Regions from separate parts of the Peribacillus sp. NJ4 genome, predicted to be linked through region 2. Evidence: predicted binding sites of a transcription regulator. Region 2 holds the regulator's gene; the other holds the start of a gene.
What was found. Region 2 encodes NrdR, which represses ribonucleotide reductase genes. Its sites were predicted from a motif close to AACACNATATATNGTGTT; they were not measured.

Region 1 (12,403 bases), 360 kb from region 2:
TGTCATAAATGTTAATAAGTTCTTCACTTGGCTTGCCAACTGCCAATGTCCGAGTTATGTCAGACACATATCCGTTATAGTATGCTCCGTAATCCAATGTGACAAAATCGCCTTTTTCAATGATTTTATCCGTAGCCACTCCATGTGGAAGAGCGGATCTTACACCAGATGCTACGATAATATCAAAGGATGAGGAAGTTGCCCCCTGTTTCCTCATGAAGAATTCAAGTTCATTGGATACATCCAGTTCTGAAATCCCTGGACGCATGTAATCCAGAATATGTGTAAAGGCAGCATCAGCAATAGCAGCCGCTTCCTTTAATATCTTAATCTCTGATGAAGTCTTTATCAAGCGTAAATTCTCAATAACTCCAGACACCGGCAAAAGTTGTGCTTCAATGCCCGCTTCGTATGCCTTATATGTCGCAAAAGTCATATGCTCTTGCTCAAAGCCCAGTGTGCCGATATTCATCTCTTTTGCCTGCTTACCGACTTCTTCGATGATGGTTCCCTTATGTTGGACGATTTCATAGTCTGCAGCCTGCTTGCCCGCTTGTTCCACGTATCTGAAATCAGTGATGAATTTAGCTTCTTTTTGGGAAATCAGGACGACGCCTGCACTTCCCGTAAAATTGGTCATGTACCGGCGGTTATATGTACTGGTGATCAAAAAACCATCAATGCCCACCTTTTCCATTGAGGCTCTTAAGCGCATTAGTTTATTCATTTAATTTCTCCCCTTTGCAATCTTTGTGATCGCCTGCAACGCCAATTCATAACCGTGTATCCCCAAGCCGACAATCTGTCCCGCCGATACCGGCGCGGTCACTGATTCATGCCGAAAGCTTTCACGGGCATGTATGTTCGAAATATGCACTTCCACAACTGGAACATCAATTCCGGCAATTGCATCACGAATCGCATAGCTATAATGAGTAAAAGCTCCAGGATTAATGATAATCCCGTCGATCCCATGATCTTCTGACCAATGGAGCTTGTCGATAATCGCCCCTTCATGGTTAGATTGAAAAGAGGTAAATTCCACATTCAAGCCTTGAGCTTGCTGCAGCAGTAGAGCTTCCACATCCGCAAGCGTCGAGGATCCATAATGTGCAGGTTCCCGCTTCCCCAAGCGATTTAAATTCGGACCATTGATTAGTAAGATTTTTGTCATCTCAACACCTGCTCATAATTAAAAGAATGCTTTCCATGAACATTCTATCATAATTACAAATTGTCTTACTACTTTTTTACAACCAAGAAGCGATCAGCTTTCCTTTCGTTTCTCGGCGTGCTTTTGTTGACGTATATATTCCTGATGATCGTATGATATAGAATACCCTACAAAAAGACCGTATAAAATAAAAATGCAGACACTGGTTATAATCGTATTTGCCGACATTTTCGAAATGGTTGGCAAATCGGCGAACATCGGTTTCAGGACAAATACGAGCAACACCCAGCAAACCACTCCAAAAAAAATACCCGAAAAAATACTCTTCATCCTTTTAAAAAGACCATAGTATATAAAAGCGATCCCCACGGATAGAATTCCGAACAAAAGTATGGTCATTACCGTACCAAGCCAGTGATCGATCCAAGTCATATTCGACCACGAAGTAAGTATGAATTTTGGGCTAAACCCCATAAAATTAACATAATGGGCGATGATTCCGGCAAAACTGGCTGCAGCCCCGCCAACAAAACCGATAGCTAGTACATTGTAGATCAACACGCTTTGATTTTCCTGTTGAATTTGTCCATTTTCATTAGAAGACATATCAAACACCTCCGCTACGTAGTATGCCCTTTGTTAAATAGAACTATTTTTTTTATTCTTAAGGAGGAGAATCACTAGAGGTTTTGGGATTTATTCTGTATGATTAAATCATAAATATTGTACTTTTTTCAGAGGAAAATACCTATCCTCTGTTGAAGTTTATAATGTACACAGGATACTAACTTCCTGTGAGTCAACATTCATAAAGCAATCGCAGGGATAAAGCCGCCATTCAATTTTGGAGGACCGCCTTTAAACCCTTGTGATGCTTGATAATAAACATGTTAGCACCCATGAGAGAGCTACGTGAATAACTATTAGGTTGGTGTAGAAATGTCTGAGGTCCAAAAACCCGTTTATGGAGGGCAGGCTGTTGTGGAAGGCGTCATGTTCGGGGGCAAACATCACACAGTAACTGCGGTACGCCGCAAAGATTCAACGATTGTATATTATCACCTGCCGCGAGAATCAAAACCTGTTGTCAACCAATTAAAAAAAGTGCCGTTTCTAAGGGGTATCGTATCACTGATTCAGTCAAGTGCCACCGGCTCGAAACATCTGAACTTTTCCACTGAACAGTATGAAGAAGAAGACGGGGAAAAGCAGGACGAAAAGAAAAAAGAAACGAAAGAATCTTCTAAATTAAGTGTATGGCTTGGAGTTGCCGTAATCGGTGTTCTTTCCTTCCTATTTGGGAAGCTGCTTTTCACTTTGATTCCAGTCTTTCTTGCCGAATTGACAAGACCCATCTTCAGTGGCCATATGGCCCAGGTTTTAATCGAAAGCTTGTTCAAGTTGATATTATTGCTGGTATACATTTATTTAGTATCCATGACCCCATTGATCAAGCGGGTCTTTCAGTATCACGGAGCAGAGCATAAGGTGATCAATTGCTTTGAAAGCGGAAAAGAATTGACCGTTGAAAATGTGCAGGCAAGTTCACGCCTTCATTATCGCTGTGGCAGTAGCTTTATTTTATTTACAGTCATTGTAGGTATGTTTGTCTATATGCTCGTTCCGACCGATCCATTATGGCTCCGTGTCGTGGATCGCGTTTTACTTATCCCCGTAGTGCTAGGCATAGCCTTCGAGGTATTGCAGTTGACCAACAAAGTAAGAGATATCCCCATCCTGCGTTACCTTGGCTATCCTGGCCTTTGGCTTCAGTTATTGACAACCAAAGCCCCTACCGACGATCAAGTCGAAGTTGCATTGGCGTCCTTCCACGAACTGTTAAAAATGGAAAAAAGAACTGAAAAAGTTTTAGAATCAGATGTTATTGTGTAAAACATCTATACACATTTTGATTATGGTAAATCATATACTAACTTAGGGAATGATCTTCATTTATTTCAAATATTTTACATGGAGAATGTTTAAAATAAGCAAAAAATGCTTATGATGCTCTTAAGGAGGTGTCTTTGTTGAAACGTTTCATATCTTTCATGATATACGGAATCATCGCCCTCGGAGTCCTCGGACTAATGAGCCGACTATTTAATGACCCGATTGGCTTTTTTAGAAACATTCTCATAATAGCCATTGTCGCAGGGATTATTTATATGATTTATACCGGATTAACAAAGGGAAAACCAGTTAAAAAAGAGCAGCAAGCATTCCGAAAGGCTGCCCGCCAATCGAAAAAAAGGCTAAAAAACCGAACTTCGAAAAAGGATAATGTGGCTAGCTTCTCTGCAGCAAAATCATCAAAAAAAATAAAAGTGAGAAAGAAAACGGATAGTCACTTAACCGTCATCGAGGGGAAAAAGAATAAAAAGAAAAATCGGGCTTCTTTTTAAGAGCCCGATTTTTTTATGATTATTAATATGTCCAATTCTTAAGGAATTCTTTAGTACACTGTCTGCCCTGATTCATCAATTCACCCTTTTTATCATCATTCAGATTGAAATCCATTGCAGAAATTCCCTTCATCGGGATAAATACAATATTCTGGACGTGTTTTTTGGAAATATAACGTGCATCATGGGCATCTTTCATCGTTTTGAATAGTGCGGAGAACAATTCTACCGCATTATCCACCTCATGCGGTTTCCATATCTCATCGACACTTAGTCGCAAGCCTATGACCGGTCGTTCCTTCCTTACATGATCTGAATTGAATAACCACATTGGAAAATTGCTTAACACACCTCCATCAACAAAAAGGAACGTGCTTTTTCCGACATCAAGTTTTACTGGCTCAAAAAAATAGGGAATGCTACAACTCATTCTCACTGCCTTAGCCACTGGAAATGTGAGCGGATCAATTCCATAATTCGGTAACTCATCAGGCAGTACCACCAATTTCCCATTTGTAATGTCAGAGGTTATGATACGGAGAGACTCCGGTCGAACATCCTTAAAGGTAACTACATTCCTTTCGGCAAGTTTACCGGCAACCCATGATTCCAAAGCGTCGCCTTTATAAAGGCCCAGTTTCCAGTAAATAAGGAGCCACTTAGCAAGCGGGATAGGCAATAGACCACGCCTTTTATCCAGCATGCCGCTTAAATCTATATTAAGAAAAAGCTCTTCCATCTCTTTACCTGTGTATCCAGCGGCTACGAAAGCTGCAATTATGGAACCAGCACTTGTACCCGCTGTCCTATGGAATACAAATCCTCGTTCCTCTAATTCCTGCAGGGCTCCAACTAAACCATAGCCTTTAATCCCGCCTCCGGAGAAAACGCCGTCAATAATCATAGCTGCCCTCCCTAATCCGGTCTTTACATTTTTAAGCAGGATTAGAGCGATTTATGACAGTTTTATATGAAAGATTGCCTTCATCAGGTAAAATACTGAATTTCCGCTTTAGGGAAAAATTCTGCTATATACCCACGAATGGCCGTTTCCAGTTCTGCGGCTTCTTCGGTTTGGTAAACATATTTACCAATACCGTATCGGCCCCATTTATATTTACGCTTCGTTTCGTCCAGTTCCAATTTCGTTTTCGGGTAGTTTTTTTGAATCACTTTTTTGGCAGGGCCAGTAAACCGATGCTGGATTAATTCGAAAGTCAAGTCTGGGATATCCACGCCTTTTAACGCCTCACTTAACCGTTCGAATAATTCACGGTAGCCCTCTTTCCATGCTTCATGACGATATATTGGAGCTACGATAAAACCCAAGGGATATCCGGCACCTGCCACTTTTCGCGCCGCTTCCATTCTTTCTTCAAAGCTCGAAGTGCCGGGCTCGAAATTCTTTATCACGTAACGTGAATTTATACTGAACCTAAATCTAGTTTTTCCATTATGTTCAGCATCCAACAGGTGGTCGACATGATGAAATTTAGTTACGAACCTTAGAACCCCATATTCACTTTTCCCAAAATATTCTATAGCCCTTTTTAATGAATGTGTCAAATGATCAATTCCGACGATATCTGATGTACAGGCCGCCTCAAAACGTGTAATTTCAGGCTTTCTCTCATTGATATAATTTTCGGCTGCCTCGAAAATCTCCTCGAGATTCACGTATGTCCTAATGTATGGCTTTGTTCCGAGTGTCGTCTGTAAATAACAATAATGACAATGCCCCATACACCCGGTTGCAAGAGGGATGGCATATTCAGCAGATGGCTTTGAAGAATCGAATTTCAATGTCTTTCTGATCCCTACCACAAGCGTGGACTTGGCGACACGATATTTTTGTAAATCATTTTCTCCAGGAAGATCCCTAATTTGGTTATGTGAGGTAGTCTCACGGATTTCAATGTTCAAATCCTCGAATTTTTTTTTCAATTCCCGGCCAAGCGGGTATTCCAATGCCCTGGGCTCGATATATACTAACTGTGGCATAAATGGTTTCATTTCGTTCTCCGTTCTTTTCTGGATTTGTTCATACTTTCAATCGAACTACACAATCTAATTAATAGGGATAGTTTTTCTTTATTCTGTTATCCTCATGATTGTTTTTAATTGGAAAATCCAAAATGAAGGAGATGCGATATGGTATGGCTAATAAACGAGACTTCTTGACAAATGGAATGGGGAAACAATCGATTACCGTCCAAACAGATAATAAATATCCAAATCCCAGGAATATACCTGGAGACTCGGTCGATGAATTTTCGGTATTGAAGGATGGAAACCAATATCTAGCCGAGAAGGAAATAGGCCAGCAAAATGAAAATGGATGAATGAACGCAAAGAGAAGCCGAATCCAACGATTCGGCTTCTCTTTATTTAAGTTCAATGGAATGTAAATTGAACAGAAGTTAACAACCTACAAGCTCAATCCATTATGTTTATTAAAAAAAAAGCCGTTAAGATCAGCTTTTCAGCACACTTAACGACTTCTTCTATCAGCTTAGCTTATAGCCCACATTTTAATTGTGCTCCACAATTCGTGCAAGTATTACATCCGCCCATTTCCTGGACTTCGCCTTTACGGCAGACCGGACAAGTGTTGCCCACTTCCGACCCAATCGTAACATTCGTCGAACGGAGTTCATTTATCGTATCGACCAATACGACTTTTTTCTTTACTTCCACATCTGTCAATTCGTCCATCTCTAGCTGTTCGTCCATTTGGTTTTCTTCCGCTTTGAGCGTGAGAACCTGACTGTCACGGCTGCCGTCCACATAAACGGTACCGCCTTTTGCTCCGCCTTTGTATAGACGTTCATATACTTTTTCAACCTGTTCGACAGTATATCCTTTCGGAGCATTGACCGTTTTACTGATCGAACTGTCAATCCAGCGTTGAATGATGCATTGAACATCCGCATGGGCTTCAGGTGCCAATTCCATAGCGGAGATGAACCATTTTGGAAGCTCCTCTGGATCAGCTTCTGGATGACGGTCCAAGTATTCCTGAACAATATCAGCCTTAACTTCAATGAATTTACCAAGTCGGCCACTGCGGAAATACGTGAAGGAGAAGTATGGTTCAAGACCTGTAGATACCCCAACCATCGTTCCTGTGCTTCCTGTAGGAGCCACTGTCAATAAATGAGAGTTACGGATGCCATGTGCAGCAACACTTTCCCTGATGTCTTCCGGCATTTTTTCCATAAATCCGGTTTGTGTGAAACGCGTTCTAAGCTCATCGGTTTCTTTATCATTTGATCCGATCAGGAATGGGAAACTGCCTTTTTCTTTAGCAAGTTCCACGGATGCCCTGTAAGCTGTAGTCGCAATCGTTTCAAACACCTTGTCGACCAGGATGTTTCCTTCTTCAGATCCGTATTCCGTTTCACAGTAGATTAACAGGTCATGCAGACCCATTACACCAAGTCCAACGCGTCGCTCGCCCAGTGCCTGTTTTTTGTTTTCATCCAAGAAATAAGGAGTTGCGTCAATGACATTGTCCTGCATACGTACACCGACTTCGACGGTCTGCCTAAGTTTCTCGAAATTAACGGTTTTGTTATCTTTATCGGCCATTTCAGCCAAATTGACAGCAGCGAGGTTACATACTGAATATGGGGCCAATGGCTGTTCGCCACATGGGTTCGTAGCTACGACCTGTTGACCGTATGCTTTGGCGTTCGTCATTTCATTAGCATTATCGATAAAGAAAATACCTGGTTCAGCAGAATATGTTGCACAAATGTTTATTAAGTTCCAAAGCTCTTTAGCTCGGATTTTACGATAAACACGAACTTTGTGACCCATTCTCTCCCATTCGCGAACATCACCGACATTATGCCATTCGGCATTATAAATAGCCATTTCTTCGGCATTATAGCTTTCAACATCAGGAAAACGCAATTCGTATTCCTCATCTTTTTCTGCCGCTTCCATAAATTCCTTAGTCAAGCAAATCGAAATGTTGGCGCCAGTTAGAAAATCGGAATTATGGACACTGTACGTACCGCCTGTACGGATCTTTTCCTCTGCATCCCTAATGATTTTCTCGCTAAATCCACCTAGACCAGGAATCTCTTTATAATTGATGATTCCTTGATACATAGCCGTTTCCTGTTCGGTGTGCGGCGTGAATTTCAATTTATCCGTCGCATATTTCTTGATGGCCTCATCTTTAGTGTTTTCCACTAAATAACGAAGGATCCTTGGATTTTGCATTTTAGAAATGATGAACTCTGCAATATCAGGATGCCAATCAGCGAGCATGATCATTTGCGCACCGCGTCTGCTACCGCCCTGTTCAACTAGATGCGTCAATTTCGCAATATCATCAAGCCATGACACTGAACCCGAGGATTTTCCATTTACCCCTTTTGCCAGAGTGTTCCTTGGACGCAATGTCGATCCGTTCGTACCCACTCCGCCGCCGCGGCTCATGATTTCCATCACTTGTTTCCTATGTTCTGAAATTCCCTCACGTGAATCAGGTACGAATGGCATCACATAGCAGTTGAAATAAGTAACATCCGTATTGGAACCCGCACCATATAATACTCGACCTGCCGGGACAAAATTAAGGTTCTTTAATTCTTCATAGAATTTATTGAACCATTCCGTTCTTTTTTCTTCAGTGGTTTCCACTGAAGCCAAGCCTGTTGCATTACGTTTCGCAATTTGTTCATAGTATATTTCAAGCGGTTTTTCGATAATATCCAGCGGACGGTTTACAATCCCCGTCTCCACTTCTTCCGGACTATCCAATACGCCGCGGAATTCTTCATCCACCAATACCTTGGCTTTTTTGGTTTCCCAATCTATTTCAACGATGTGACCGAGACCCCGTGCTGGGAATTTCGGATCTTCCTTGATCGTCAACACTACGAAATCGCCTGCCGAGAGTGTGATTTTTTCAGTATCCTTAAAAGAATAGCGGTCAAGCATGACTAGACGGGACACTCCCTTATGCGCCATTTTCATATCAGCCGTTACAGGGTGAACCTGGGGAAATAAAGAAATATCCTTATTCAACCTTTCTAGATCAACCTTTAAAGCTTCTTTTATTACAACCGACATAATTCCCTCTCCTTTATATGTTTCAAGATCCGTTCTTGCCGCCGCAAAAATCTATATGTAGCCTTACATGTCCGTTTCGCTTAACAAGTACCCTAAATTTATCATAGCGAAACTCAAAAATCAACATATAGTGTCGCATTAAATATTTCAACTACTATATATTGTGTTTGTTTTGAATGACTTTTAATTTTGTCAAACGATAAATCAATTAATATAGTTAGCAAAAGGGAGGAAAATGTCGATTTACGATAATTTTTCATCAGATTTCAATTAATTTGGACCTTGCTTTTTCCCCATCCCTTTTAGGACTTATTCCTGCAAGGAATAGCTTATTTGGTAAACAAATCTGAAAAAACTTTTTTATTTTCCACTTTAATTATTCTGCTTCTTCTATCTCATGAAATTCCATTCATCGCTTTCATATTTGCTTTCTGCAATGGCCTTCACTTCCAGCAATTGTTGTTCAGTGAGGACGTATGGTTCTAGATCGATCGATAGTCCTTCGGCAAAACCTTTTTCAAAAGCAACTTTCGCTTCGGGGATGGTAATCTTTCTTCCGGCAATGTCATTCATGGCTACAGCTTTGTTTTTTAAGTTTTTTTGCATTCTCTCTTTAACCCTGTCATTTGAGAATTTAAATACGCTAAAGAGCTTTTCATCATCAAGTTCAAGCAAAATGGCCCCGTGTTGAAGGATGACGCCCTTTTGCCTGGTTTGTGCGCTGCCAGCGACCTTCCTGCCCTCAACAACCAGTTCATACCAGCTTGGAGCATCAAAGCAGACGGAAGACTTGGGCGCTTTTAAAGCCGCTTTTTCCTGCTCGGTTTGAGGCACAGCAAAATAAGCATCCAATCCAAGATTCCTGAACCCCATTAATATTCCTTCGGATATGACGCGATATGCTTCAGTAACGGTAGTTGGCATTCCCGGATAGGATTCTGGAACGATTACGCTATAAGTCAATTCATGCTCGTGCAGCACCGCTCGTCCTCCTGTTGGTCTGCGAACAAAACCGAGGCCTTGCCTTTTGACCTCTTCCATATCGATTTCCGCTTCTGCCTTTTGAAAATAACCAATCGACAATGTCGCTGGATCCCAACCATAAAAGCGTATGATTGGCGGAATTTCCCCTTTGCTTTGCCAATTTAAAAGCGCTTCGTCCATCGCCATATTAAAAGCCGGTGAACAATTTCCAGAATCTATAAAACCCCATTTTTCTTTAGTCATCCTAAACCCTCGTTTCAATAGACTGTTTTTCAGTAATTACGTTATACCCCACAAAAAACTCACATGTAGTAGTTTAACAGACTTTAACACTCTAAAAAAGAAAGTGCTATCAAGTCGATAAAGAATTTGATGAAAATTCTTTTTGATTATTAAGTAAAGCAATTATATAATAAGTATTGTCTGTATTCGTTAAGGTAGAAGGGAGTTTTAATGTTTGGAATTATTATATACACTGCTCATCATCTTGGGAGTGGTTATTGCGTATTCACTTTTTAATTGGTACCGCCAGCGTAAAATCGTTAAAACATTAACACAGGACGAATTTATCGCTAACTACAGAAAAGTGCAGCTGATCGATGTTCGGGAACCGAATGATTTTGATAATGGTCATATCTTAGGCGCAAGAAACATCCCTATGACGCAAATGAAAACTCGCTTGGTCGAAATTAGGCCGGACAAGCCTGTATACTTGTACGCTCAAAGCGAAATCATCAGCGGAAGAGCTGCAGCCATGCTATACAAAAAGGGCTACAAGGAACTTTTTCACCTAAAAGGCGGTTTCAAAATGTGGACTGGGAAAATCAAAGCAAAGAAATAAGACCCATCTCCGCATGGGCTCTTTTTAATTAAAACGTCTACATGTTCAATGCGGGCTCAATGAAAATGAAAGTTAACTCATTGACTTTGATTAGTTCTTTACAAGATACATAAACATGAAAACCCCCGCCGTCCGGCAGGGGGTTTTTCATGTAAGCTTTCAGTCGGCTTGAAAACGCAGAACCGGTTTTCTTGCAGCAAGAGTTTCATCAAGCCGCTTTATAACGGTCGTATGCGGAGCTTCCTGAACGATTTCCGGAGTTTCCTCCGCTTCCTTGGCAATCTGGATCATTGCATCGATGAATGCATCCAGAGTTTCCTTGGACTCCGTTTCGGTCGGTTCTATCATCATTCCTTCTTCCACGTTCAACGGGAAGTAAATGGTTGGAGGATGATACCCGAAATCCAGCAATCTTTTGGCTATGTCGAGAGTCCTGACTCCCAATTTCTTTTGCCGACGTCCGCTTAATACGAATTCGTGCTTACAATGACGATTATATGGTAGGTCAAAAAATGGTTCCAACCTACGCATCATATAATTTGCATTGAGGACCGCATTCTCGGTGACGGCTTTAAGGCCATCAGGACCCATTGAACGAATGTACGTATAAGCCCTTACGTTTATCCCGAAATTCCCATAGTAGGGTTTTACCCTGCCAATGGATTGCGGGCGATCATAATCAAGAACGAATTGCTCATCTTGTTTGACCACAAGCGGTTTAGGCAAGTAAGGAATCAAATCCGACTTTACCCCTACAGGGCCAGAACCCGGACCGCCGCCGCCATGCGGGCCAGTGAATGTTTTATGGAGATTTAAGTGAACCACATCAAAGCCCATGTCACCCGGGCGTGCTTTTGAAAGTACTGCATTCAGATTGGCACCATCATAATAAAGCTTCCCACCGGCATCATGGACAAGTTGTGCCATTTCCAAAATGTTCTCTTCAAACAATCCCAACGTATTGGGGTTCGTCAGCATCAAAGCCGCCGTATCTGGTCCCACAACACGCTTTAAATCCTCAAGGTCGACTAACCCGTTTTCATCGGATTTCACTGTTATCGTTTCAAGTCCGGCCACAGTGGCAGAAGCTGGATTCGTACCGTGTGCAGAATCGGGTACGATCACTTTCGTCCGTTCTGTATCGCCATTAGCTTCGTGAAAAGCGCGAATCATCATCAACCCTGTCCATTCACCGTGTGCACCTGCTGCAGGCTGTAATGTCACTTGATCCATCCCTGTGATTTCCGTTAGATGTTCCTGCAAATCAAATAATAGTCCCAAGGCTCCCTGAACAGTACTCGGATCTTGATATGGATGGATATGGGCGAAACCGTTAAAGCGTGCCACATTTTCATTTATTTTCGGATTATATTTCATCGTGCATGAACCCAGCGGATAAAAACCCGAATCCACTCCATGATTCCGTTTGGAAAGTGCTGTATAGTGACGCATGATATCCAATTCGGACACCTCAGGAAGCTCAGCCTCTTCTTCACGGATGTAGTCGGCAGGAAGAATTTCTTCGAGCGGAGTAGTTGCAACATCCATTTCTGGCAGACTATACCCGATTCGACCGGATGTACTGATTTCAAAAATGAGTGATTGATCTTGATTATTCATGTTGATCCCCCAATTCCTGCGCAAGTGCATCAATTTCTTCTTTTGTTCTAAGTTCCGTTACCGCGACCAGCATATGGTCTTCCAGCTCAGGATAAACCTTTCCTAAATCAAAGCCGCCGATCATCCCTTTTTCAAATAGGTTTTTATTGATTTCTGAAAACGAAGCAGGCAGTTTAATGACAAATTCATTAAACGAAGGACCGTCGAACATTACTTTTATCCCTTTTGCCTCAATAGCTTTTTTCGCATAATGCGCTTTTTGAATATTTTGCACGGCCATTTCTTTGACCC
Region 2 (12,403 bases):
GCTTTTGCTTAGTAGATTTGTTAGCAAATAAATGGCTTGTGTAAGCGTTAGAACGCTTAAGTTTGCCGGATCCAGTCTTTTTGAAACGTTTAGCAGATCCGCGGTGAGTTTTCATTTTAGGCATAAGGTATTCCTCCTCATTACAAATTACTTTACAATTACTTTTCGTTTTTCGGTGCTAAGATAATGAACATGCTGCGTCCGTCCATTTTTGGGTGTTGCTCGATTGTAGCCACTTCTTTACATGCTTCAGAAAAACGAACGAGTACACGTTGACCAATTTCCTTATGCGTAATGGCACGTCCTTTGAATCGGATAGAAGCTTTTACTTTATCGCCTTTTTCAAGGAATTTAATTCCGTTGCGAAGCTTCGTATTGAAATCATGTTCTTCAATCGTCGGGCTCAGACGAACCTCTTTCAGACTGATGACTTTTTGATTTTTACGTGCTTCCTTGTCTTTCTTTTGCTGCTCGAAGCGGTGTTTTCCGTAGTCCATGATCCGGGCTACCGGAGGCTTTGCATTTGCAGCAACTAAAACTAGATCAAGATTTACACGAGCGGCAATTTCCAATGCTTCGAATTTCGTTTTAATTCCAAGTTGTTCTCCGTTTTGGTCAATAAGACGAACTTCACGGGCTCGGATGCCCTCGTTTACCATCGCGTCTTTACTAATAGTTAGCCACCTCCAAAGATATTGGCGAATACGAATATTTGAATCAATTCGGTCACGCTCACAACTCGCTTACAGGATATAATCATAATAAAAAAGTGTGGATGCATGCTGCACCCACACTGATAGACTCATTCAGAAAGATCCAAATAATCAAATCATGACCTGTTAACTGCATTGCTTGCGTCAACCAGGTGAGAAGCGGGTGCTTCTTCTTTTCCTCAAACACGTATTCAATTCACTTTAGAAATATATCATAAACACTGATGACTTGTCAAATGCTAATTTATTCGTTTTTCCAACAAAATTAATATTATCAGACATTCTGTTATTTGACAATACGTTTTTTTAAAGTAATTTGGACAAAAAATATTCATCATGATACTTTCCACCAAAAAACAGCGATTCCCGCTTTATTCCTTCTTTTTCAAAACCCATCTTTTCATATAAGGAAAGCGCAGGAGCGTTGGTTGCAATTACGGACAATTCCAGGCGCCTGATTTCGTTTGTCCGTGCATGCTCCTCCATTTTCTGAAATAACTTCGTACCGATGCCTTTTCCTCTATCCTGTTCGGCAATGCCGATGACGATTTTGGCTGAATGTCTGGTTCGGCCCAATTGATTGCCCAATAATATTAGGTAACCATTCAAATCATGGCCGCTCGCAGCAACGAGGAAAACAGAAAGGGGATTTTTTTCGATTTGCTCCAGTTGCTTTTCCATTTGCTTCCCCGTCGCTTTTCTTTCCCCAGGGTTGAACAGCATATATCCGGAATCTTCAACATGATTGAATAGAGCTGCCAATTTACCCGCGTCTTCCCTTGAAGCCTTTCGAATTTCCATTTCTCCCACTCCCCCTTTGGTTACAGGCCATACTGATCGAAGCCATCAAAAATCAAGAGTTTTCTTTCGCCTTTTTCTTTTTCTCAATGTTGTCCCAAGAAAATAGGGCTATCCAAAAAAGCAGGACCGGGACAATGGCATACTGCCGATAATCATCCAATAACAATAAGATGATGATGGCAAGGAATGTTGGCCCGAATAGATAAGTGAATTTCTTTTTCATGCTGACCCTCCTTTTCATTGCTGTACATATATTCACATGATGGTTTCATTTTATCATGCCTTAATTAATAAGAGGGACACAATAATATGTGCCCCTCCATTGCTGTTAGCGGCTTACTTCCGCTTTAATCGCTGAAACAAAATCTTCAAATGCGATCGTTTCCGATTTTTGTTCACCGTATTTACGTACGTTCACGCTGCCTTCTTTGGCTTCATTGTCTCCAACAACCAGCATGTACGGGATTTTTTGCATTTGCGCTTCACGGATTTTATAACCGATCTTCTCGTCACGTGTATCCAGATCGACACGAATGCCTTGCGCTTTAAGTTTTTCCTGGACTTCTTTCGCATAATCCAAGTGCACTTCAGGTGAGACCGGAATCACTTGTGCTTGGATGGGTGCCAGCCAAGTCGGGAATGCCCCCTTGTATTCTTCGATCAAGTAAGCGACAAAACGTTCCATTGTGGAAACGACCCCGCGGTGGATTACTACCGGGCGGTGCTGCTTGCCGTCTTCACCGACGTAATTAAGATCAAAACGTTCAGGAAGCAAGAAATCAAGCTGAACAGTGGATAGCGTTTCATCTTTTCCTAAGGCAGTACGCACCTGAACATCAAGCTTAGGACCGTAGAATGCCGCTTCACCTTCCGCTTCAAAGTAATCCAGACCAAGTTCATCCATAGCACCTTTTAACATGCTTTGGGCTTTTTCCCACATGGCATCATCATCAAAGTATTTTTCTGTATCCTGCGGATCGCGATATGACAGACGGAATGAATAATCCTTGATATCGAAATCTTTATAAACTTCCAGGACCAGGTTAACAACACGCTTGAACTCTTCTTTGATTTGGTCGGGACGGACGAATATGTGCGCATCATTCAATGTCATCCCACGTACGCGCTGAAGGCCGGAAAGGGCACCTGACATTTCATAGCGGTGCATCAAGCCAAGCTCGGCAATCCGGATTGGCAGTTCGCGGTAGCTGTGGATACTGTTTTTATATACCATCATGTGATGCGGACAGTTCATCGGACGCAGGACAAGCTGTTCGTTTTCCATCTCCATGACAGGGAACATGTCGTCCTGGTAATGATCCCAGTGTCCAGATGTTTTATAAAGGTCCACGCTTCCCATTACAGGTGTGTAGACATGGTCATAACCCAGGCGTTCTTCTTTATCCACGATATACCTTTCGATTGTCCGGCGGATTGTCGCGCCTTTTGGTAACCACATCGGCAACCCTTGCCCCACTTTTTGTGAGCTCATGAACAAGTTCAATTCCTTGCCGATTTTACGGTGGTCACGTTCCTTGGCTTCTTCAAGGAAACGTAAGTGTTCGGATAAATCTTCTTTCTTATAAAAAGCCGTACCATAAATGCGCTGAAGCATTTTGTTTTTGCTATCGCCTCTCCAGTATGCACCAGCGATGCTCAAAAGCTTGAATTCTTTGATTTTCCCAGTTGATGGAACGTGAATTCCACGGCAAAGGTCAAAGAATTCCCCTTGCTCATAGAGCGTTACTTGCTGATCGGCAGGGATCGCATCGATCAACTCCAGTTTATACTCGTCGCCTATTTCTTTAAAACGGGAAATGGCCTCATCACGACTCACTTCGATACGGGAAATTTCCAAGTTTTCATTGACGATTTTCTTCATTTCTTTTTCAATCAATGGAAGGTCATCGGGAGTCAATGATTCTTCTAGATCAATATCGTAGTAAAAACCGCCCTCGATGACTGGCCCTACACCGAATTTAGCATTTTTGTACAAACGTTTGATCGCTTGTGCCATCAAGTGTGCTGTACTGTGACGTAATATTTCAAGAGCATCGGCTGCGTCCTGTGTAACGATTTCGATTGTACCGTCTTGTTCAATCGGGCGTTTCAAATCATATAATTCACCATTGAATTTTCCGGCAATGGATTTTTTCCTTAAACCAGGACTGATGGATGCAGCGATGTCTTCAGTTGTAGTGCCCTTAGCAAACTCCTTGACCGCTCCGTCAGGAAAAGATATTTTCAGTAATTCAGACATACAGTTTCACTCCTTCTTATTGTTCAAACAAATTAAGGGTTTTTGATTCCATTACAACACAAAAAGCCCGCCCCTGTATAAAACAGGGACGAGCTTAGTAATAAATATCATTAACCCGCGGTTCCACCCTCGTTCCATCTTGCTTTTCACGGCAAAACGGCACTTGTAACTTGGTAACGGCAGCTTCCCGTCAGCTCATATTCGCAGAATGCTTGCTTTCCGAGCCGAAGTTTAAAGGTGGTAAGTGTTCCATGCGAATAGGAAGCTTACAGCCTGTTGGCTTCCCTCTCTGATAATCGGCGACTAGAATACCCTTGTCCTCATCATAACTTTTTGTTTTTTAATAGTATGTAGGAAATTATAATTTGTTATACGGTGAAAATCAAGGTTAATTTTCTTTTTTACAAGAAAGATCATTCAAATGCATTAGAAAAAGACGAAAGTGGCAAGATGGTTGCCCGTTCTTCGAAAATCCTTGAAATGGTCTGGATCAGCCCTTCTTCCTTGTCATCGGTATAGATACACAAGTTTTCAGGAGCAATCGATAAAAGTGGGGCAAGTATCACCGTATCTAGAAAAAGTGAACTTTTGGCAAGAAGCCTCCTGTCGATCATACTATTGATTTTTGGACGGTCGAGCTTGCTGAATTTCTGATCATAGAAGTGAAAACCATCCCGATTGACGAGGTGAAGCTTTCTTAATTTCGACTCCTGCCCCTGAAGGCAATCACGGAGAGTGGCAATGAAATTTTGATAATCCTGTTCCAACTTGTATTCATCAATCGCCTTGACGACATACTTTTCCAAAGTGTGCTGAAATGATTTTAAACGGAAGGTCGTAAAAGAATCGAATGAAAAAGATACCTTCCCCGCCAAAATGCTTTGTAGTCCTTCCTCAATCAATCGTTTCTCCGTACTGAATACTTCTTCTTGATTCCTTGCACGTTCCCCTTCAATGATGGATGAAGCAATCTCAGTGATGGCTTCAATTTCTTCCCGTTCCCTATAAAAAAATTTACCGACTATTATTTGCTCCAGAACAGGAAGCGTCTTTTCTTCCAATAAAAAAGAATGAAATGCATCACGAAGCAGAATTAGCCATTTATCACCTGAAGACTCCGTCATATCCACATGCATGCCTTGTTGCGGAAGAAATCGAATGTATGGTTGAAATTCTGCCCCTAGCGGATGGGCAGAAACGAAATTCAGTAATTTCAAAGCCTCTGAATCGTTTTGAAACGAAATTTGCACTACGACATCCCCCCTTCCCCCTTGCTTCTTTTTTCATGTATATGGGGATGGGGACGTGTTTAGAAGTAGGATGGACCTTGTAATCAGAAAAAAGTGACCTCCATTAAGAGACCACTTTCCTTTATCTTCTCCGATTCACGCCATCCAGCTTGACGGGCTCCGCTAAATATTGAATTCGTTCCAGTACCCTGGCCGCCTTCACTTCTTCCTTCTCACCACGCTGTGAAAAGGTTAGGTGATTCTCCAAGCCATTCATGTCAAAATTCGAAGTGAAAAACGTCGGCAAGTTTTCCAGCATCCTAAATTGCAAAATCGGACCAAAAACCTCATCGCGTCCCCAGCTCGTCATGGACTCCGCTCCAATATCATCCAGCATGAGGACAGGTGCCGTTTTCACCATCTCAATTTTTTCATTGACCGTATTATCACCTATCGACCCTTTAAGTTCCCTCAAGTAGTCAGGCACATAGACAATAAGGGAGGAAATTTGCCTTTCTGCAAGTTCATTGGCAATCGCACCTAATAAATAGGTTTTCCCAACACCGAATTTCCCGTATATATATAAGCCTTTTTGCCTTTTACCCGGCTCATACTCCATAATGAACGACATCGCCTTACTTAAAACACTCAAGCGTTTGTTTTCATCATCCGTTTGAGTGAAGTCCTCGATGGTCGCCTTTAAAATATCCTTCGGCACGTAAAGGCTACGGATCAATTTTTCCCGTTTTCGCTTTTCATCCTCTGCGAATTTCCGCGGGCAGATTTCATAATTCAGATTCAAGGCCTTCCCTTGAACGACCAATTTAGGATAATACCCATGCATCATATTGATGCAGCCATCCAAGCTTGGACATTTATCACACTTATTGCTTTGTGAAGTGAACTCATAAAGCTTCCCCAAGTTTTTGTCTATCATTTCCTTCGTGACAGTCGAACTGTTGGCATTCAAAAATAACCGCACCTGTTCGTCTTCAAAAATCTCCTGCTTCAGCTTTTCATAACGCTCTTGAAATTGGTTTGTATTGGCCAATTTATTAAGGGATCTATTAATCTTTTCCATCGTTCATTTCACCTCCAGCTTTCCACTGCTTCCATTTCTCCTGAAGCTCACGTTTCTGGGCATTCAATTCAGGTTGATCCGCAGTCTGCTCCTGCTGTGCTTCTTCTTTTTTCTCAAGCCACTCCGGAACCACTTCTTCCCGTATCGTCTTTTTCCGGCCGCCCTTCGCAACATTCCTGCTTCCCTGAGCCCAGTCCTGATATTTCCGGTGTTCATTTTTAGCCAGTTCCATCGCCTCGATGACCGTGGAGACCTTCAGCCGTGCCCAATGGCCTGCCAGCTTTTCCACATAGCCCTTCGTGAACTTCATATCCGTTTTGAGCATGACATATTCAATCAAGACATTGACGACACCCGGATTCAGCTTTTGATTGATCATCACGCCCTCCACCACTTTCAAATCACCGCTTGATGGCTCAGCACCGCCTGACAATTGCATCAGCCGCTCTCTTGGAGAAATCGTCTCCAAATGACGGATGAGCTCTTGTTCCTGCGTTTTCGGTTCTTCTTTTTGTGTCCGTTCACGGATCGGCTGCACACGATTGACAAGGGAAGGCATATCGGCCTGCCGTTCGATCTGATACCAGTCCCTGGCCGCCTTCCTAAGCAATTCCTCATCGATCTCATCATCCAATGAAACGGCATCCATTACTAGTTTTTGCATTTCAAGCGGATCAATGCCATATAAAAAAGCAAGCTTGGCAATCGTACTTTTTATTTTCGGGGTAAAGGCCTTTTTCGGTACGATCGAGGATTTCATCCCGGCAAATAAAAGTTCAAAATCAAATAAGTTGTCAAACCCCGTTGGTTCGACGCCATCCGCCCGATCGATGAATTGCTGTTCAGGGATCGGTTTCCATTCATTTTTCGCTTCATCCGTTACATATAAAGAGTCCAAGTGATCTGATGAGAATACCTCCGCAAAAGATTTAGTCACACTTTCATATTGATCCGTTAAAATATGATCATCACAAAAGAATCTCTTCAACCGGTTGAATTGTACTTTACCGATCTTTTTGTATAAGTAGATATTCAGCATTCCATCCGTGAAAAACTGCTGGGGGGAAAGCGGCGGGTTTAACTCATAGATAAATTCCTTCGTGTCATTCTCCGATTTCTTATATACATTCAACAAACCGATTCCCTCAAGTAAAAGCCGTGCTTCGTAAATATCACCTAACTTAAGGCCGATGGTATTCATTAATTGATAGTGTGAGGAGGTTTCCGACCATAGCCTGTTTTCCTCCAACTCACTCCATAACGTCATATAAAGGCTGATACAGATAGGTCCAATAAGAGGTTGATATAGTCGGGTCAGTATTTTCCGATCATAATCATGAAGCAGCCCCGCAGATGAGACCAAATATGAATCCGCTGGGAGCAATTCTTGCCAATGCATTGACATCTCCATTCAAACCTTTCAAAAGATGTAGTGAAAAAAGAGCCAAAGTAAATCTTCAGCTCTACTTTCTTTCTTTATTTATTAAATCTTTCAATTCATCGATAAAGACATTGATGTCTTTAAATTGCCGATAGACGGATGCGAACCGAACATAGGCCACCTCATCGACTTCTGCCAGCTTATCCATCACCATTTCGCCGACACTGTCGCTTTTCACTTCCGCTATGCCCTGATTGCGCAGTTCTTTTTCTACATAACTGGTAATTTGCTCTAGTTCTTTCAAGGGAACCGGACGTTTTTCGCAAGCCCTGATTAAGCCACGCAGGATTTTATCACGACTGAACTCTTCCCGTGTCCCGCCCTTTTTCACTACAATAAGAGGTGTTTCCTCCACCTTTTCAAATGTCGTGAATCGAAAACCACATGCCTCACATTCACGGCGTCGTCGAATCGATTTACTTTCATCGACTGGCCTGGAATCGAGCACTCTTGTTCCGTTATATTGACATGATGGGCATTTCATCATTATCAGCTCCGTATTTTATGTAGGACTCCCCTATCTAAATGTTCCCCAAGGAATTACTTTTCTACCTTAATCTTATATTAAAAGGAACGGCCAGTACAAGTAAAAAGTGTAACTTCCAGCAGTATGCACTTTTTGTCATGCACTTGAAGCACCTTTATCAAAGTCTTTGTGTTCATGGTTATCTTACCCTATAAATTGGAGCAAGATTGCTGAATTAAAAAAGAGATGCACCCATGGCATCTCTGTGTATACGTGTTTTTTATAGGGCACTTATATTGGCTTTTTTCATTTGTACAGGACCTAATCCACGTGGTAATTCTATGTTTTCACGTGTTTGCGCGTTCAAAGCTTCTGCAATATAATCTGCCGCAATATTCGGATCCAAGTTACCGCATGTATAGACATCAATGCTAGCATAGCCGTGTTCTGGAAAACTGTGAATCGTTAAGTGTGATTCAGAAATGATGACAACCCCGCTAACTCCTTGTGGAGCAAACTTGTGAAAGGCAACTTCTCGTACCTCTGCACCTGATTTCAAAGCAGCATCAACAAAAATCTTTTCAATTAAATCGATATTGTTCAGTTTTTCAAAGTCACAACCCCAAAGTTCAGAAATGACATGTCTACCCATAGTTTCCATAGTGTAAGCTGTTTCCATATTAAGCTTCCCCCTTACCATGATTAAAAATTAAGTCTGATAACTACCACGGGGGAAAGTTAGTCCAAAGAGGTCCTAACCCTTTAAGTAGCCATCATGCAAACCGCTTTTGAAGAAGTTCACGATTCATAGTATATATGGTTTGAATTTTTTTTGCAACTCCAAATTGAATTTTAGGAAAGATAAACTTTAAATGTAATAGGGATATAGTGAAGGGTCAAATGGGAGGAAAATTACTGTTTTCCGGTTTATTCAGCGCCTTAAAACCGCCAGAATTGATTGATCAATGAATGAAAAATAGCCCGCTAAAAAATTTTAGCAGACCCAGACAGTAAACAAACTCGATAATAATTGAGTTTGCTTACTGTTTTTTTAGATTTTTAATATTTGGCCGTTGATTGGAACGTAGGGCACTCGCTTTCCGCGGGCGGTCCGCCCTCGGCGCCATTGCGCCTGAGAGGTCTCCCTTGGACGCGCTTTTCCCGCAGGAGTCTCGTACACCCGCTCCAATCAACTTTGTTTTAACAGTAAGATGGAACTCTCACAGTCTATTTAAGGAAGAAAACCAAGGAGATTAAGGACAATTCAACTGATCCTGTGAGTAGCTACTATGTGAAAGATGAACGACAAAAACAAGTTTGCCTATTCGGTTCATGCGGCAACAAACCGTTATGGATTTGTGTTGAGGACGATAGTAACACCCGGAAATACGGATGATAGTCATATCAGCCTCTGGTTGAACAAGTGATTGAGAAAATTGGAAAACCAGAAGCAGTTGCTGCAGATACAAAAGAAAAACATGATATGCGATGGGTCAACTATTCTCTATAACTGCTTCAAATCCAATAAAAAATCAAAAAGGTTTCGGAATCACCATTTTGAACCTTTTTGTCTACAAACTGAGCCCGCTAAAAAAAATTTAGCAGGCCCGTTTATTTTCATTATTTTACTGTTAACTCGACTTCTGAAGTTTTTTTCAACTCGGACGCAACTAATTTCACAAGGTCCACTACCCGGTTGGAGTAACCCCACTCATTATCATACCAAGCCAGGACTTTCACTTTCCTGTTCCCAATCATCATCGTTGTCAAACCATCGATGATGGCAGAGTGAGGATTAGTTTTGAAATCGCTGGAAACTAAAGGTTCCAGCGTGAATTCCATGATTCCTTTAAGTTCATTTTCCGAAGCGTCGATGAACGCTTGGTTCACTTCATCAATCGTGACATCACGGTTTAGGTCCACAACAAGATCGACTAGAGATACGTTAGGTGTCGGTACGCGTATCGCCATTCCATGAAGTTTGCCTTTTAATTGAGGCAACACCAGGGAGATGGCTTTTGCAGCCCCTGTGGTGGTAGGAATGATGCTTTCCGCAGCGGCACGGGCTCGTCTTAAGTCTTTGTGCGGGTTATCGATATTATTTTGATCGTTTGTATAAGAATGTATCGTTGTCATTAAACCGTTGTTTATGCCGAATTTTTCATCAAGCACTTTTGCAACCGGTCCAAGACAGTTAGTTGTACAAGATGCATTGGATATGACAAAATGCTTGTCGATTTCCAGCACTTCCTGATTGACGCCCATGACAATGGTAACGTCTTCATTTTTACCCGGCGCAGATAAAATCACTCTTTTTGCCCCTGCTTCTAAATGAAGAGCCGCTTTAGAACGGTCATTAAATTTACCCGTAGCTTCAATTACAATATCTATGTTCATCTCTTTCCAAGGCAATAGCTTTGGATCGCGGTTATTTATTAGTTTTACTCGGCGGCCATTCACTACAAGTGAATCATCTTCCGCTATAATGATACCGTCGAATTTACCATGTATCGTATCATATTTTAGTAAGTGGGCTAAAGTTTCAGCAGGATAGCTTGCATTAATGGCAACAATGTCCAAACTCTCATCTAATATGGCCTTTCGGAAAACCATTCTTCCAATTCTCCCAAATCCGTTAATCGCTATTCTTGAATTCATTGTTCGGACCCTCCAAAAAATATTAATGTTATACTTATTACCTTTCTTATGTAATTAGTATAACATAATTCAGTTGAATTGTGCTAATAAAAATGCGGATTGTTCTTATTTTTTCAACATAAAAGGAAGAAACCCTGAGGTTTCTTCCTTTTATCACAATTATATTACATGCCAATCGCTAAGTATGGCCTTCACTTGCTTCTTCGTATCATTAATGTCCCCATTATTGTCGATGACGGCATCCGCTAAAGCCTTTTTATCGGCCAAGGGCATTTGCGAATGGATCCTGGCAAGTGCCTCCGTCTCCGAAAGACCATTCCTGTTCATTAATCGTTTCAGTTGAACTTGCTCATCCACATATATCAAAAGCGTCTTTTCCACCATGAATGTCAGCTTACTTTCAAATAGGAGCGGAATATCCATGAACACAGTTTCTTCCCCTGAAGCGAGTGCCTCTTCCGTCTTGAGGCGCATCCAATTCCTGACGGCAGGATGCACGATGCCATTCAATAGCAATCTCTTTTCCTGATCATGAAATATTATCGACCCAAGCTTTGCGCGGTCTATATTCCCATCCTTCAATAAGATATCTTCACCAAATGCCTTCACAACTTGATGATAGGCTTCTTCACCTGGCTCAACGACAGCACGGGAAGCCAGATCTGCATCCACAATCGTGAATCCCAGTTCCTGTAAATAGAGGCTGACACTGCTTTTCCCACTGGCGATGCCTCCGGTGATTCCGATGATTTGTCCCATAAGCTCCCCCTTTTAAACCACGTATCATAACTTGAATAAACCGATGATGATCAATAGTACACCTGGAAGAAAGGTCAAATGCTGGACAACTTTATTATTTGAAAGCAATTTCCCGCTTTGAATTCCGCTCCAAATGAAAATCGAACTCATAACAGCGATGCATCCTGCGAGGATAATCGGTGAAATCCCGATCATAGCCGCTCCGACTCCAGCTCCGAACGCATCCAGCGAAAGTGCAAACCCCAGAACAAGCGCTTCAATACCGGTGATCGTACCTGATTTATCAAAATCGGCATTCAATGGTTTTTGTAAAATATTAATGACTACCCCAAGTGATTTAATTTCAAAATTAAAGATGATCTTTTCATGGTATCTATCATCTTTCAGATCTTTTTCAGGCTTAAAATACTGGTATACCATCCAGGCACCAAGAAAGATGAGGATGATGCCCCCCGTTTTTTCAGCCGCCCCGATAGATATGAGCTGGCTGATGAATTGTCCGATGACCATCGCTATACCTAAACTCAATGCAGAACAAAATGAGATGACCGCTATTGACTTTAAGGGGATTTTCATCTTCCGCATACCGAATGTCAAACCTACGCCAAACCCGTCAATACTAACTGCAAAAGCAAGAAAAATAATTTGTAGCCACATCGGAATATTACTCCTTCCCTTCTCGTTGCTACCCTAGTATATGGAAGGAGCCCATCCGATGTGTTTGAAAAAACATTAGCTAAATAAGCGGCTGGCACAACGGGCAAATATGTGTGCCGCGTCCTCCAACAACCAGTTTTTCAAGTGGCGTGCCGCATGTTTTGCAGTTCTCGCCCTTTCGTCCATAGACATTCAGTTCCAACTGAAACATGCCGATTTGCCCTTGAGAGTTGAGGTATGAACGAATCGTGCTTCCGCCTTTTTCCACCGCTTCAGCTAACGTTGCAATGATTTCTGCATGCAACGTTTTTATTTCCTGCAATGTTAGTGAAGAAGCG

Region 1: the regulator NrdR is predicted to act here: its motif matches at 8,818-8,835, upstream of QUF94_RS09850 (vitamin B12-dependent ribonucleotide reductase).

What each region holds. Positions count from the first base shown of each region.
Region 1 is NZ_JAUCFQ010000001.1:1,957,711-1,970,113, reverse strand. It holds gene QUF94_RS09890 (M24 family metallopeptidase) at 1-727, opposite strand, end outside; gene aroQ (type II 3-dehydroquinate dehydratase) at 728-1,174, opposite strand; gene QUF94_RS09880 (YqhR family membrane protein) at 1,268-1,780, opposite strand; gene QUF94_RS09875 (DUF1385 domain-containing protein) at 2,114-3,067, shown strand; gene QUF94_RS09870 (SA1362 family protein) at 3,205-3,579, shown strand; gene QUF94_RS09865 (patatin-like phospholipase family protein) at 3,602-4,483, opposite strand; gene splB (spore photoproduct lyase) at 4,567-5,592, opposite strand; gene QUF94_RS09855 (hypothetical protein) at 5,736-5,921, shown strand; gene QUF94_RS09850 (vitamin B12-dependent ribonucleotide reductase) at 6,097-8,667, opposite strand; gene QUF94_RS09845 (lipoate--protein ligase family protein) at 9,058-9,894, opposite strand; gene QUF94_RS09840 (rhodanese-like domain-containing protein) at 10,109-10,492, shown strand; gene gcvPB (aminomethyl-transferring glycine dehydrogenase subunit GcvPB) at 10,652-12,112, opposite strand; gene gcvPA (aminomethyl-transferring glycine dehydrogenase subunit GcvPA) at 12,105-12,403, opposite strand, start outside.
Region 2 is NZ_JAUCFQ010000001.1:1,596,812-1,609,214, reverse strand. It holds gene rpmI (50S ribosomal protein L35) at 1-124, opposite strand, end outside; gene infC (translation initiation factor IF-3) at 159-659, opposite strand; ribosomal protein L20 leader region at 758-894, opposite strand; gene QUF94_RS08065 (GNAT family N-acetyltransferase) at 1,020-1,514, opposite strand; gene QUF94_RS08060 (hypothetical protein) at 1,567-1,737, opposite strand; gene thrS (threonine--tRNA ligase) at 1,843-3,774, opposite strand; gene ytxC (sporulation protein YtxC) at 4,188-5,024, opposite strand; gene dnaI (primosomal protein DnaI) at 5,146-6,084, opposite strand; gene QUF94_RS08040 (replication initiation and membrane attachment family protein) at 6,071-7,495, opposite strand; gene nrdR (transcriptional regulator NrdR) at 7,548-8,009, opposite strand; gene speD (adenosylmethionine decarboxylase) at 8,272-8,652, opposite strand; partial or broken gene QUF94_RS08025 (IS5/IS1182 family transposase) at 9,226-9,468, shown strand; gene QUF94_RS08020 (glyceraldehyde-3-phosphate dehydrogenase) at 9,612-10,649, opposite strand; gene coaE (dephospho-CoA kinase) at 10,809-11,408, opposite strand; gene ytaF (sporulation membrane protein YtaF) at 11,433-12,065, opposite strand; gene mutM (DNA-formamidopyrimidine glycosylase) at 12,145-12,403, opposite strand, start outside.